2 regions of the Pseudoalteromonas sp. DY56-GL79 genome follow, and region 1 is predicted to be linked to the other one. Evidence: predicted binding sites of a transcription regulator. Region 1 holds the regulator's gene; the other holds the start of a gene.
What was found. The regulator sigma-54, encoded in region 1, starts transcription at its own class of promoters, with help from an activator protein. The targets are predictions, from matches to a motif close to GTTGGCACGNNNNTNGNNT.
Positions count from the first base shown of each region.

Region 2: NO992_RS20130 (diacylglycerol kinase family protein) is a predicted target of sigma-54. The motif match lies at 4,633-4,651, and genes of this name have one in related genera.

Region 1 covers NZ_JANHZS010000006.1:56,344-64,056, reverse strand. Annotated here, with positions in the region: gene NO992_RS05855 (ATP-binding cassette domain-containing protein) at 1-749, opposite strand, end outside; gene NO992_RS05850 (calcium/sodium antiporter) at 924-1,883, shown strand; gene NO992_RS05845 (KpsF/GutQ family sugar-phosphate isomerase) at 1,893-2,864, shown strand; gene kdsC (3-deoxy-manno-octulosonate-8-phosphatase KdsC) at 2,864-3,415, shown strand; gene lptC (LPS export ABC transporter periplasmic protein LptC) at 3,412-3,966, shown strand; gene lptA (lipopolysaccharide transport periplasmic protein LptA) at 3,956-4,498, shown strand; gene lptB (LPS export ABC transporter ATP-binding protein) at 4,498-5,223, shown strand; gene NO992_RS05820 (RNA polymerase factor sigma-54) at 5,270-6,769, shown strand; gene hpf (ribosome hibernation promoting factor) at 6,799-7,086, shown strand; gene ptsN (PTS IIA-like nitrogen regulatory protein PtsN) at 7,088-7,546, shown strand; gene rapZ (RNase adapter RapZ) at 7,539-7,713, shown strand, end outside.
Region 2 covers NZ_JANHZS010000031.1:53,202-60,914, reverse strand. Annotated here, with positions in the region: gene NO992_RS20170 (alpha/beta hydrolase) at 1-214, opposite strand, end outside; gene NO992_RS20165 (Lrp/AsnC family transcriptional regulator) at 278-745, opposite strand; gene NO992_RS20160 (monodechloroaminopyrrolnitrin synthase PrnB family protein) at 862-2,049, shown strand; gene NO992_RS20155 (aminotransferase class V-fold PLP-dependent enzyme) at 2,036-3,148, shown strand; gene NO992_RS20150 (MBL fold metallo-hydrolase) at 3,145-3,894, opposite strand; tRNA gene NO992_RS20145 (tRNA-Ser) at 4,022-4,114, opposite strand; tRNA gene NO992_RS20140 (tRNA-Ser) at 4,133-4,223, opposite strand; gene NO992_RS20135 (hypothetical protein) at 4,448-4,594, opposite strand; gene NO992_RS20130 (diacylglycerol kinase family protein) at 4,881-5,723, shown strand; gene NO992_RS20125 (DMT family transporter) at 5,765-6,679, opposite strand; gene NO992_RS20120 (PLP-dependent aminotransferase family protein) at 6,678-7,713, shown strand, end outside.

The DNA of each region.
Region 1 (7,713 bases):
GGCACAGGCCCATCCGCAAGGCCCTGTAAGAACTGCTGCACTAATGGCGATTCATGTTCAAGCATCTGCTCAGGGGTTCCTGTACCAATCACACCTTGCTCAGCAATAATAACAACGTGATCGGCAATGCTCAGCACTTCAGTAACGTCATGAGTGACTATCAGCGACGATAATCCCAACACTTCATTAAGGGACTTAATCAAGCGAACTAGAACCCCCATGGAGATCGGATCCTGACCTGCAAACGGTTCATCGTACATAATTAATTCAGGATCAAGCGCGATAGAACGTGCTAAAGCCGCGCGTCTTGCCATACCGCCAGAGAGCTCTGCCGGCATTAAATCTTTTGCACCACGAAGACCAACCGCTTGAAGCTTCATTAGCACCACTAAACGGATTAGTTCTTCAGATAATTCGGTATGCTCGCGTAGAGGAAATGCCACATTGTCGAACACGCTCATATCGGTAAACAAAGCACCGCTTTGAAATAACATACTCATGCGCGTTCGAGCTTGATACAAAGCTGCTCGTGACATGTTAGGGATACTGTTTCCAGCAAAAAGAATATCACCGCTATCAGGCTTAAGCTGACCACCGATTAAACGCAGCATGGTGGTTTTACCAATGCCACTCGGTCCCATTATTGCGGTAATTTTGCCCTTTGGTACAGAAAAGCTCATGTTTTTGTAGATGATCCTTTCACCCCGAGAGAAGGTTACATCCTTGATTTCTACAATTGACTGCGACAAGTCGCTCTCCAGATCCAGACTATATTCATCCAAGTATGATACTTTTTTTTCAAACAAGATGGAAAATCGTTTTGGTAAAATTTTGTAAGTAGTGAAATGTAACGGTTTGCTTATACTTTCCAGAGCGCTTTTGGTAGTATCTATCGAAATTTTAATCCTATTGGCTAGAGGTTCATGGTTTTATCGTTTGTTATTCTCATTCTTGGCTTTATTGCACTGGTTTGGAGTGCTGACCGCTTTGTTTTTGGTGCGGCCGCTCTTGCACGAAACTTTGGTGTGCCAACATTAATTGTTGGTTTAACTATCGTGGCCATGGGTTCTTCAGCACCAGAAATGATGGTTGCTGCGCAAGCCGCTCTTGCAGATAAAACAGACACCGCCGTGGGCAATGCCATAGGTTCTAACATCGCCAATATCTTACTCGTTTTGGGTCTCACCGCGTTATTAAGGCCACTCTCCGTTGGCTCTGGTATTTTGCGCCGCGAAATGCCGCTGTTAGTCATCGTTTCATTGGCAGCTTGGTATATCGTTAGTGATAACCACTTTAGTTTCGTAGAAGGTGTTTTGTTATTAGTCGGTTTCGCCGCTTTTCTTCTTGCACTTATCATTATCACCAAGCGTGGTGGTGGAGATAATGATGACCCATTTGTCAGTGAAGCCTGTGAAGAAGTGCCAAATAATATTCCAACTCAAAAAGCCGTTTTCTGGTTAATCGTGGGTATGATTTTACTGCCTATTAGCGCGGACTATCTCGTTGGCGCCGCGGTTGACATCGCCAAATATTTTGGCATGAGTGACCTGCTAATAGGATTAACCATTATCGCCGTTGGTACTAGTTTACCCGAGCTTGCGGCATGTGTTGCTGGCGTACTTAAAAAAGAAGACGATCTAGCGCTTGGCAATATTATTGGCTCGAATATCTTTAATATATTGGCAGTGCTATCGATTGCTGGGATTATTAACCCATCTGTCCTCGACGCCAATATTGCGTCACGTGATATCTTTATTATGCTTGGCGCGACACTGCTGCTTATCCTAATGAGCCTCAGCCTAACAGGTCAGCGCCGCATCAACCGCTTGGAAGGTGGCATACTTGTCGCAAGCTTCGTCGGTTATATTTACTACATCATTTAAGGAAGCCTTGTGACAACGAACCCATTTATTGATTCTGCAAATCAAGTTTTTGCTACTGAACTTGCAGCAATAGAAGAAGTGCAACAGTTTGTTGATCAACAATTTGTAAAAGCCTGTGAAATTATGTTTGGCTGCCAAGGTCGCATCATCGTGATTGGCATGGGTAAGTCCGGCCACATCGGAAACAAAATCGCAGCGACACTCGCAAGTACTGGCAGCCCCGCATTTTTTGTTCATCCAGGAGAAGCAAGTCACGGCGACTTGGGTATGATCACCAAAGATGATGTGGTTTTGATGATCTCCAACTCAGGGGAAACCCAAGAGGTGATCTCAATCCTGCCTGTGATAAAGCGCTTAGGGGCCCCCGTTATTTCTATGACAGGCAACCCGAGCTCGACAATGGCTCGTAATGCGACGGTTCACCTTTGTGTTAAGGTATCAAAAGAAGCCTGCCCATTAGGACTTGCACCCACGGCGAGCACCACAGCTACGCTAGTGATGGGCGATGCACTCGCGGTTGCGCTACTTGAAGCCAGAGGCTTTACGGCTGATGATTTTGCACTTTCCCATCCAGGTGGTAGTTTAGGAAGACGTCTACTACTAACCGTTGCTGATGTCATGCATCAAGGGGATGCAATCCCTATGGTTAAAAGTCATTGCACAGTTAAAGAAGCTTTATTTGAAATGTCAGCTAAAAGTTTAGGTATGACGGCAATCGTAGATGAAAGCTCGCAATTGCAAGGTATTTTTACCGATGGCGACTTGCGCCGTATTATCGAACAAAAGATCGATATTCACACCACCCCAATCACGCAAGTTATGACGGCTAAAAGTACGACGGCACGCGCCGATATGCTCGCAGCAGAGGTACTCAATATCATGGAAACCAAACGAATTAATGGCTTGATTGTGGTAAACAAAAACAACATACCGGTTGGCGCCTTGAATACGCAAGATTTACTTAGAGCGGGGGTGCTGTAATGCAATTTGAAGATTTATATCAGACGATTTCAACTGAAGCTTGGGAAAAAGCAAAACAAATCAAATTATTGATTTGCGATATTGATGGCGTATTCTCAGATGGACGTATATACCTTGGTAACAATGGTGAAGAACTGAAAGCATTTAATACCAAAGACGGGTTTGGTATTAAAGCCTTGATTGATAGTGGTATCGAAGTCGCCGTTATCACAGGTAGACATTCACAAATAGTTCAGCAACGCATGACTAGTTTAAATGTAACTTATATTTACCAAGGCCAAGAAAACAAGTTAGTGGCATATGATGAATTGAAGACTAAGCTCAACCTTAGTGATGACGAAATTGCATATATTGGCGATGATGGTCCAGACCTACCCGTAATGGAACAGGTCGGTTTTGCCGTTGCCGTCAATGATGCACATCCTCTTGTCAAACGTATCGCCCACTACACCACTTTGATGCCTGGTGGTTTTGGTGCTGTGAGAGAACTGACTGATCTTCTAATGCTCAGCCAAAATCACTTATTGACTTCCAAAGGATCAAGTACATGACCGTATTGCGTGTCATCTTACTCATTGTTTTCGCTTCAATAATGGTATGGATGTGGTCGCCCATGTTTAATCCATCAGAGGCGGACTCAGCAAAAGAAGATGAACCGTTAGCTAAGCCCGATTATGTTGCAACCACACTTCAGCAAACGACCTATAGTGAAAATGGCTTATTAAACTATCAGGTAACTGCTGATAAGATGGAGTTGTATCAAGATCTTGGCTTTAGTCACTTTGAAAAGCCTATTTTCACCTTATATAACGGTGAGCAAAATTGGCAAATAAGTGCATTAGAAGCAACACTGTACGAAAACAATACCTTGATATTAGAGGGCAATGTGCTGGCAAAGAATTTAACGCCTAACGCCATGATCACCGATATCAATGCCGATAATGTAAGAGTTGAAATTAAGCAAAAATTGATGAAGTCGGAACACCCTGTCGTTATCACGGGTCCTAGTCTTAGGATCACGGGTAAAGGACTGCATGCGGATCTACAAAAGCAAGTGATCGAACTCATCAACCACACAAAGACAATTTATTATGACCAGTAAAATCATTAACAAACTAGTTTTCATCGGCTTGCTTGCAAGTTCTACTCTAGTAATTGCTGCAGAACAAAATGAAGTCATTATTGATGCTGGCCGTCAGCAAGCTCAACTGCAAAGCAACATCGGTATTTTTGAACAGAATGTTGTTATTATTCATGGCAACAGAAAAATAAATGCCGATCGCCTAGAAGTCCATCGCCGCGCGGAGCTTGGTACTAACAAGCAACTGCTTGTTGCAACTGGCAGCCCAGCTATTTTCAGCGAACGTCAACCTGATGGTAATTTGCTAGAAGCCAAAGCAAACGAAATTCGCTACGACGTTGCGAAAGGCACCTTAGTCATTTCTGGCGATGCGGAAATCAATCAAACTGGGCAAAAAATCAATGCTCAGGTCATCACCTATGACATTGAAAAGCAACTGATCAGTGCTGAGCGCTCAGACCAAGAAGATTCCCGTGTAAGAACCATCCTTGTTCCTGTTGATGACAAAAAAGACGCAAAAGATAAAAAAGCGCAGGAAGAAGGTAACAATTAATGAGCGAGCTCAAAGCAACTGGTCTAGCAAAGAGTTATAAAGGCCGCCAGGTCGTCAAAAATGTTGGCTTAAGTGTTCAAGCTGGCAGCATTGTAGGCTTATTGGGCCCGAATGGCGCAGGTAAAACCACGACCTTTTATATGATTGTAGGGTTAGTACCAAGCGACAAAGGTTTTATTCAGATTGATGACGAAGATATCACTTTGCTACCAATGCACAGCCGCGCGCGACTTGGTATTGGTTATCTACCGCAAGAGTCTTCGATCTTTAGAAAACTCACGGTCTATCAAAATTTGATGGCGATTTTAGAAACTCGAAAAGACTTATCTAAAGTTGAAAGAGAAGCTGAACTAAACGAGTTACTGGATGAGTTTAATATCCAACACATTCGCGACTCACAGGGCATGGCATTGTCGGGAGGCGAAAGAAGACGCGTAGAAATTGCTCGCGCTTTAGCCGCTAACCCTAAGTTTATCCTGTTAGATGAACCTTTTGCTGGTGTTGATCCTATTTCGGTGTTAGATATAAAGACAATCATAGAGCACCTAAAAAACCGCGGTATCGGTGTGCTAATCACCGATCATAACGTTAGAGAAACACTGGACGTATGTGAAAAAGCCTACATCGTTTCACATGGTGAGTTAATCGCTGCAGGCACGCCAGAACATGTTTTGGCAGATCAAACCGTAAGAGATGTCTACCTAGGCGAACAATTCAAGCTATAGTTAAGACGTAGTATTAATAACTGTTAAAAAGGATTGTTAGAGATACATGAGGCAATCATTACAGCTGCGCATGGGGCAGCAACTTACAATGACTCCACAACTGCAACAAGCCATTCGCTTGCTGCAGCTTAGTACATTGGATCTGCAACAAGAAATACAAGAAGCATTAGACAGCAATCCATTGTTGGAAGTGGAAGAAGGTGATAATACTGACGGCGAAAACACTGACCAACACAGTCAAGAAAAGAGCAGTGCTGACGACAATCAAGATTCAAGCGATGAAGTGCAGGTTAGTGACTATGAGATAGACTCAGATACAGCCATGAGCAAAGACACGGTGAGCGATGACCTCGCCATGGATGTCACTTGGGACGAGTATATGAGTGCAGCGCCCGCTGCAAGCTCAGGCCCACTTCCCGATGACGATAATGTTTATCAAGGGGAAACCTCTGAATCTCTCCACGACTATCTCATGTGGCAACTTGAGCTGACACCATTTAGTCCAACAGATAGAGCGATTGCGATTGCGATTATTGAAGCGGTCGACCTGTCAGGCATTTTAACACTGTCTTGCGAAGACATTTTAGAAAGCATTAATGATGAGAGTAGCGAAGAGCCTATTGAGCTGGATGAAGTCGAAGCCGTGCTCAAACGTATTCAGCTTTTCGATCCTGTCGGTATCGCAGCGCGTAGTTTACAAGAATGCTTGTGTATTCAGCTAAATCAATTCGCCCCAGATACGCCATGGATTGCCGAAACGAAAATGATCCTGACAGAGCATATCGACTTGCTTGCCAGCCGTGACTATCGAACTTTGACTAAGAAAACACGCCTTAAAGAAGCCGATCTCAAAGAGGTCATGACGTTAATTCATAGTCTTAACCCAAAACCAGCGGCAAGCATTATTCATGAAGAGCCTGAATATGTGATCCCTGACGTATCGGTGAAAAAAGTAAAAGGTCGTTGGGTCGTAGAGCTAAATCCTGATGCTATGCCTAAAATAAAAGTAAACGACCATTATGCTGCGATGTCTAGAACAGCGAAATCCAGTACAGATAGTCAGTTTATTCGCTCACATTTACAAGAAGCGAAGTGGTTTATTAAAAGCTTAGAAAGCCGAAATGATACTTTATTAAAAGTTACCAATTGCATTGTGCAACAACAACAGGCATTCTTTGAACATGGCCCCGAAGCAATGCGCCCTATGGTGCTAAATGATGTTGCTGAAATGGTTGAGATGCATGAGTCCACAATTTCCCGTGTGACAACACAAAAATACATGCATACACCTCGGGGAATATTTGAGCTGAAGTACTTCTTCTCTAGCCATGTAAGTACAGAAAATGGAGGTGAGTGCTCTTCTACAGCAATTAGAGCACTTATCAAAAAGCTGATAGCTGCAGAAAATACCGCGAAACCATTGAGTGACAGCAAAATTGCAGATATCTTAGCTGAGCAAGGAATTAAGGTAGCGAGACGTACGATTGCAAAATATCGTGAATCCCTAGCCATTCCACCGTCAAATCAGCGTAAAAGCTTGATATAAGACGTAAAAACCAAGAAGGAAAAATGCTTATGCAACTAAATCTAACTGGTCGCCATGTAGAAATTACTGACTCATTAAGAGACTATGTCACCAACAAGTTTGCGAAGCTAGAAAGGCACTTTGATCATATCAATAACGTGCATGTGATCCTTGATGTCGAGAAGCTAGTACAAAAAGCAGAAGCAACATTACACGTAAACGGCGGCGAGCTATTTGCATCAACAGAGCATCAAGATATGTATGCCGCAATTGATGGCCTTATCGACAAGCTAGATCGTCAAGTTATTAAACACAAAGAGAAGCTCACTCGACACTAAGATGAAATTAAGTGAATTGGTGAACAAGGACTGCAGTAAAGCTGCGGTCCTTTTTAATAGCAAAAAACGTATTTTAGAATACATCAGCGAACTGGCTCATAGCCAAATTCCAAATACCAGTCAGCATGCTATCTTAGACGCTTTAATGGCGCGAGAGAAATTAGGCAGCACAGGGATCGGTAAAGGTATTGCCATTCCTCATGGTAGACTTGAAGGTTTGGATAAAATCCTTGCAATGGTGCTTGTTAGCGAGCAAGGGATCCAGTTTGAAGCCATAGATAAGCAGCCTGTCGATATTTTTGTCGCGTTCATCGTACCCGAAGGTGATAATCAACAGCACCTGAAGACCTTAGCGGCGATTGCTGATACACTCAAAGACAAGTCTTTTTGCAAAATGCTTAGGCAAGCAAAAAGTGATGACGAGTTATATGCAGTGATCCAAGGTGAACTTGATGAGTGATGAAGAAAAAGGACTCGAGCTTATCATTATCAGTGGCCGCTCAGGCTCTGGTAAATCTGTAGCGCTTCGAGTATTGGAAGACTTAGGCTACTATTGTGTAGATAACATTCCAGTCAATTTACTGCCGTCTTTAGTCCGCAGCGTTTCCGACAATTATAATAAAATTG
Region 2 (7,713 bases), on a different contig from region 1:
GCTTAGTCGAACGAATATAATCGTTATAGTTTTTTATATTCGCTATATCGACGGTGATAGGGCCTTTATCGATCGCTTCGCGGAATAATCCCGACGCTTTGCTCTTGGTGAATAGCGACATATCACTCACTTGGGTAACACAGTCTTGTGCGATGACCAAAGGTGAGCCAAGCAGGCTAAAAGCAAATACTGTGGAGGTAAGGTAGTGGCGCATAGTCGGTCCTTATGAGCATAAAATCACATGCAGTATAGCGAGAACAGGTGACGATAAAAATGGTTAGCGGATCGGTAATATGCGTTTCGCAAAAGTTTGCTTGAGGACAATCGTTGATTCAATCCCGCTAATCACCTTACAGGCGCCCAGTTGATGTTTGGCAAATTGTTCATAGCTGGGCAAATCCTTTGCTACGATTTCCAATAGGTAATCATGACTTCCGGAGATCACCGAACAACTGATCACCTGATCTTCAGATTCCACGTGTTGTTCAAATAAATGCGCTGCGGTTGCGGTATTTTCACTGAGTTTTATAAATGCATAAACCAGAATACTTAGGTCAACTTGCGCTCTATCAAGTGCTGCATGATAGCCTGAAATTACTCCTGTATCTTGCAAGCGTTTTACGCGTCGAAGACAGGGAGTATCGGAAAGGTTTGCCTTTTCGGCGAGTGAGGCATTACTCAAACGTGCATTATGCTGCAAGGCGTTAAGGAGCAATTTGTCCTTGGCATCTAGATTTACCGACATAAACCAAATAAAAGAGTGATTCTTGCTAATCAGTATTAAACTTTTAGAGAAAATTGGCAAATTATGCTCGTGGTGATTTGCTAGCCTTAACTGTGGAATAATCACGAGAAGTAATAATGAGTCCATTAGCCGTACAATTTGACGCTTGGATTAGAGGCCCGTTTGTTGACCTTAACGACAAGCTTGAACATCTTTATTGGCAGCAACAGGATAAAGCAAACGTTGAAGGCGTTGATGAAACGCTAAAAGCACAGTTATTAGAAGAAGGTAATCAACTGATCCAAGCCTTGCTAGAAGAAGGCAATACCGACGAAGGTTTTGAGCAAGCATTCGACTTACTCGGTAACGTTGGTCTATTTATGGCTGCATGCAGACGCCACGAAATTACCGAGCCAAGCCGTGAAAGGGTGTCTCCACTAACACAAGCATCGGCACTGGCCATGCACATCGGTGCCTCTTTGGGAGTTACGCCGCGCTTCGCAACGGCTCATCTCACCACACACAACCGCGCAATCAACGGCGTGTATAAGCGCTTTACTTCTCATCCGGCAGAGCGCTTATTCATCGACTACAATACTCAGGCCATTCTTGCCTATAAACGAGCGTCCGAATCGCTAATGAAGGTACATCATTTGGGAATTTCTCATCCCATGTCATTGGTGCTACTCAAACAAGTTAAGCAAGCGCTGCTTGAGGTGATAGAGTCTAATCGAGAGTTATTTAAGGAACTGGATACCGAGGCATTCTTTTACGTTGTACGACCCTATTACAAACCTTACCGAGTTGGTAAAGAGGTCTATCGTGGTGCAAACGCTGGAGATTTTGCGGGTATCAATGTTATCGATATGATGTTGGGGTTATGCCCGGCTAATGATATTAGTTACGGTCAAATGCTGGTGGAAAAATTCCTCTATATGATGCCAGAAGACCAAGCAACCCTGCGTGAATGTATGCGTACGCCTAATTTAATGGATGCGTTTCTGAGTGCATTGAAAGGGCCGAAAAGTGATTGGTTTGGCCCTGCCTGTAGCTTGTTTATACAAGTGTGTAAGCTGCATGGAGATACGGCCATACAACATCACAATCAACTCGTCGAAAAGTATATCGCCAAACCTTCGCAGGCAATGCAGCAACAGCACTTAAGCAAAGTGACCGCCAGTGGTCCACCGATTGAAGTCTTACTCAAAGAGCTCGCAGACTTAAGAGATAGACGAGCAGCTGCCGAGCGCGCTGATATCTTTACTCGGCATCATGACTTAAAACGACTACGCCAAGCAATAGGGGTTAAGCATGAAGCAGTATAGGGATGATTTTCACCTGCCTACGGGTCACTATTTATTGAGCCATTCCGTTGGTCGTGTGTTGAAATCTGCAGCGGAAGATTTTCATCAGCAATTTATGGTGCCGTGGCAACAACAAAATCAAGAGCCTTGGCAGCAGTGGCTAAGTGGAATTGATCGCTTTACCTCAGCCCTAGCTTCCCTATTACACACCGATGCGCGCCTGTTTTGTCCGCAAACAAACCTTTCCAGTGGTTTAACGAAATGGGCGATGAGTTTGCCCGAAAGTGGCATTCGCAAAGTACGCGTATTGATGAGTGAGCAAGACTTCCCCAGCATGGGATTTGCGTTACAAAACGCGTTGGACAATATTGAGATTGTTTATATTCCCGAAGCGATGAATATGCACGACCTAAGTGTGTGGCAGCAATATATTGACGAGCAAATTGACTGGGTATTTGTCAGTCATGTGTATTCGAACAGCGGTCAGCAGGCGCCTGTCGCTGACATCATTAGCCTTGCTAACCAATATGGCTGTCGAAGCATTATTGATATTGCTCAGTCACTTAGTGTATTACCAATAAATTTAAGCGAGTGGGGCGCGGATTGCGTTATCGGCTCTTGTGTGAAATGGAGCTGCGGTGGCCCTGGCGCCGGTTTTATTTGGGTGAATGAAGATGTCTTGCCTTATTGCGAGCCAAAAGATGTTGGCTGGTTTTCGCATCAAAATCCATTCGAGTTTGATATTCATCATTTTGCGCTGAGTGAAAGTGCGCTGCGTTTTTGGGGCGGTACACCAAGTGTGGCACCTTATATCTATGCGGGGCACAGCCTTGGCTATTTTGCCGAGCTTGGGATTGAGCAAGTAAGAGCGTACAACTTTGCTTTGTTATCTGAGTTACAAGCGGCATTGCCTGAATTTTATCGCTCTCCTACAGCACAGAGTGCTTGCTCGGGGACAGCTATTTTGCATTTTGGCTCTCGGCATGAGGCAGTGATGGAGCAGCTTAAGCGAGCAGGCATTGCTGTGGATAATCGTCGCTACGGTATTCGCGTCTCACCGCATATTTATAATAGTCAGGAGGACATCGCGCAGTTGGTGCAGGTTATCAACGAAAGCTAGCTTCCCAACCCTAGTGCTTTTTTAGTTTTCTTCTTCACCGAGCGCCAATGTGTCATTGGCTGCTTGGGCGCGCGCGCTATCAATGCGTTGAAATCAATTTCTTCAGCAAGTACCTCTCCTTGATGTGCCAAGATCACTGAGTGGGGTTGTAGTGCCTCGACTTTGGCAAGAGATTGGCGATACAAGCGTGGATAGAATACTGGAAAAGGCGCAACAAATTGCCCTTTCACTTTTACCGTCAAATCCGCCACATAGATGCGCTTACTGGGGAGATGATACAAGCTCAAATCTCTATCCGTATGACCGGGTGTGTGTATCGCTTGCCATTCGTTAAAGTGGGGCAAGCTATCACCATCGGCTAGGTAAAAGTCTGGTGATAATTGTCTTGGGTACCAAAGATTGCGTTTGGCCTTGCGCTTTCTCCCTGCAACCCAAAGTGCCAGCGCCATATCGGAGAGGTGCATCATGACACCATCAATACCACGATACCACTGACTGGGGGCATTTGCGGCCGCAATCTTTGCGCCCGTGAGTTTTTTGAGTTTGTGCGCGCCACCGGCATGATCTGGGTGCATATGCGTGACCACAATCAGCTTGAGTGCGCTTAGTGGCTTTTGCAGTTGCAGGATGTAGTTGCAGACCAACTCAACATCGGCACGACAGCAACCGTCGAGTAACAGCAGGCCCGTTTCGTATTCAACCAGATAAATATGTTGAATATAGCCTTCTAAGACATGGATTTTCATTCGTCACACTCATTTCCCCAATCAGATCTCAACATAGCATAGGTTGAAGACATCTGACCAGTTGTGTGTGGAAGTGATAAATCGCAGACATAAAAAAACCGCAATTAAGCGGTTTTCTTATAAGTGATGGCGGAGAAGGAGGGATTCGAACCCTCGATAGGGCTACAAACCCTATACTCCCTTAGCAGGGGAGCGCCTTCAGCCACTCGGCCACCTCTCCGGCGCAATACTTTAAAAATGGCGGAGAGATAGGGATTTGAACCCTAGATACGCTATTAACGTATGCCGGTTTTCAAGACCGGTGCTTTCAACCACTCAGCCATCTCTCCATGGGCAAAGATAATACTTAGCGATTTAGGCGCTGTAAACCGTTTTTAAACTGTTTGCTTAAAAAATGTGCTAAAAGTGAGGTTTTTTTAAAATTGTGCTAGAAATTAGCGGTTTGACGAAGAGGTTTTGTACAAAAATGCTGGTTGAAGTGGTGCTTTTATGGTCTATTGAAACAAATGCTGACGAGAGCATGGCGGGTTGGGACGCCATGCTCTGTGCAGACTTACTTATACATAATCACGTCTTTTAACGCTAAATGTTGACCACATACTGCCAACCACTTCGTCCAATTGATACGACGTTGTTTAGTTGGTTGTGTTTGGTTAAACGTGTTTTGTGATGGGCTGCAAGGTGCAGCTGAATTAAGCATGTCTGGCTCCTAATAAGCAATGATTGAAAACAAGGCTATTTTGCACGCAATTTGTTTAAATTTAAAACGATAAAAATTGATGTTTTCGGATAAAAATAACTAATGAATTAATGGTTTATTCATTTTTGTTTTAATGGGTTTTTTGCATGTTTATGCATGACTTTGATTGTCTTGGTTAGGCTGTAACCCAATTAATATGGGTGTTTTTGATTTTTGATTTTTGATTTTTGGTTTTAGTTTTGGTTTTTTATTCATATAAGTTGAGTTTTTGTATTTAAGGGTTTTTATGCTGGTGGTAGTCAACCCTTTAGCGGGTGCTGAGGGGAAAGCGCAAATTGCATGGTTAAAGCAACAATTAACACAACAACAGTTGACGGCAACTTGGTTTAATACCACTGGAAACTTTGTCGCAGATAGGGATGCAATTGCTCAAGCTGCTACGGCGGGAGTTAGCGTGGTGGTGATTGGGGGGGATGGCACGTTGCATCTAGTCGCCAATGCCATTGCTGAGCGGGATAACACGCTTGCGTTGCTGCCTGCGGGGACTGGCAACGATTTTGCTCGGCAGTTTAATTATTCCAAAGCACAGTGGCGAGCAGCTGTATTTTCAGACAAGATCTCAAGTATTGATTTGGGTAAAGTGGACGGGCGCTGGTTTGTCAATGTTGCTGGGATTGGCTTTAACGCGCATGTCATGAATAACTTAGGACAAACCAAACGTTTAGGTAAGCTGAGCTATACCTGTGCGGGACTAATGTCGCTGTTTACTGCCAAACTCATTCGCTATCACAGCAATACGTGGCCTGAGCAGGGTATGATGTTGTTACTTGCGAATGGCAAACACTTTGGGGCAGGGTTAACTCCCGCTCCTATGGCTTGCCTTGATGACGGTCAGCTGGAGCTACTGTGGTTCACGCCGCAAACGCATTGGCAGCGGGTGATATTGTTTGTCAATATGCTGCTTAAACGTCATATGGGTACAAGAAATGTGCACCACGGCCGCATTGCAGAGCTTTTTATCGAACAAGAGGGTTATGACATTGAGGCTGATGGTGAGATTGTTGGGCGCACGCCTGCGACGATAACCTGCTGCCGCCGAGCTCTGAGCATAAAAAAAGCGCCATTATAAAATGGCGCTGAAAAGTAAGAAGCTAAAGCATTGGTAAGACTTCAACTTCTAACTGGGGACCGAATGGACAACCAAGCGTAGATGCGATTTAAAGGCGTGAGTACAATCGCATTACCTAGGATGACCAAAATAAACCCAATAAAGGTGTTTTGCTGCCACTCAAAGCCTTCAAATAAGGTACTCAAGGCCACGGCAACAAAAGGAAATAACACTATCAAATAACTCGCTTTCTCAGGCCCAATATTCTTGAGTAGTGAGAAATAACAACCAAAGGCAATGACGGTGCCAAACACGCTGAGATAAATCAGAGACCACCAATATGATGCCGGCGCTTGGTTGATAAACTGATGTTCACTAAAGGCGACATAGGTTGCTAACATGACAGCGCTGTAAAGCATGCCCCACGCATTTCCCGCCATAACATCAATTTGCTGATTGGAATTGCGTACGCTCACCATATTACCGAGTGACGCGACCACTGTTCCTAATAGAGCTAATGATAATCCCAAGAAGGCCTCGCTTTGCAAATCAAATGCGACCAAATCGTGCCAAAACAAGCTGACTATCCCAAGCGTGCCCAGTGATGCACCAAAGTAAATTCGCTTTGCAATAGGTTTGGCAAAAAACAACTTAGTGTTGACGATGTTAACGACCAATAATAATGAAAACGCAATTGATGCCATCGCTGACGTTAAATGTGCCTGAGCCCAATACAAGAAGAGATAGTTAGCACCAAAATTACACAGCGCTAAGAGGATGAAAAAGCCATGATCTCGGCGAGAAAATCGCATTGGCACACGCTTATAGATGACAAACGCCCACATACAAACCGCGGCGAGGCCAAAGCGGTAAAACAGCGACACAAACTCGTTGATGCTGCCAAGTTGGTATTCAATGGCAAGCCATGTTGATCCCCAAATCAACACAGTGATGGCGTAAAGAAATAGATTTTTCATGATCGGCTCTAGATTCAAACAGCAGTGGAAGTATGTAGTTTACGCTGTTATTCTGTATAAGCTATATACAGAATTTACTAATTTATACCTATACAGATTATTGCTTATGAGTACCGTTATTCAACGCCAACATTCCGCCTTTCTCTATCAGCAGGTGATCCAAATGATCTTGTCGATGGCAGAACAAGAGTCCATTTTACCGGGCGAAAAGCTTCCCTCATTGCGTGTTATGGCGCAAAACTTAAATGTCAGTATCCCAACGGTAAAGCAGGCCTATCAAGCACTTGAAGATCAAGGAAAAGTCATTGCCAAAGAGAAATCCGGCTACTTTTTATGCCACAGAGCTTCGCACAACGACTCTCCGAAGCGTGCACGATTGCCCGCCAAACCTGTGGTGGTTAACAAGCAGGCGCTGATTGAACAAGTGTATAAGGGGATCCATCAGCCGCATGCAATCCCCTTAGGTATCGCCAACCCCATCGCCATTGCTGGTACTGAGCTGGTTCTTGCCAAAATTATGCGCCGCGCAATGAAAGAAGCAGGGAATGAACTCATTAATTATGGCCCTATGGACGGTTTAGATAGTTTAAAAAAGCAAATCGTGCGGCGTTATTTGGATATGGGCTTAGCAATAGACATGGATGAAGTGGTGATCACCAATGGCGCGCAAGAAGCGTTGGCGATTGCGTTACAAGCGGTGACCAAGCCCGGAGACGTGATAGCGATTGAATCCCCCTGTTATTTTGGCATAGTTGAACTGGCTGAAAACTTAGGGTTAAAGGCCATTGAAATACCTGTTTGCCCAGATGATGGCATTTGGCTGAGCGACCTTGAACGGGCGCTTGAAAAACATGATATTCGAGCGTGTGTGTTTTCTACCAGTATTAGTAACCCGCTTGGTAGCTTTATGCCAGATACGAGACGTGCGCAGCTGGTGGCACTATTAGAGCAACGTGACGTGGTGTTGATAGAGGACGATGTGTATGGTGATTTATATTTTACCGAGCAGCGCGGCATACCGGCACAAGCATTTA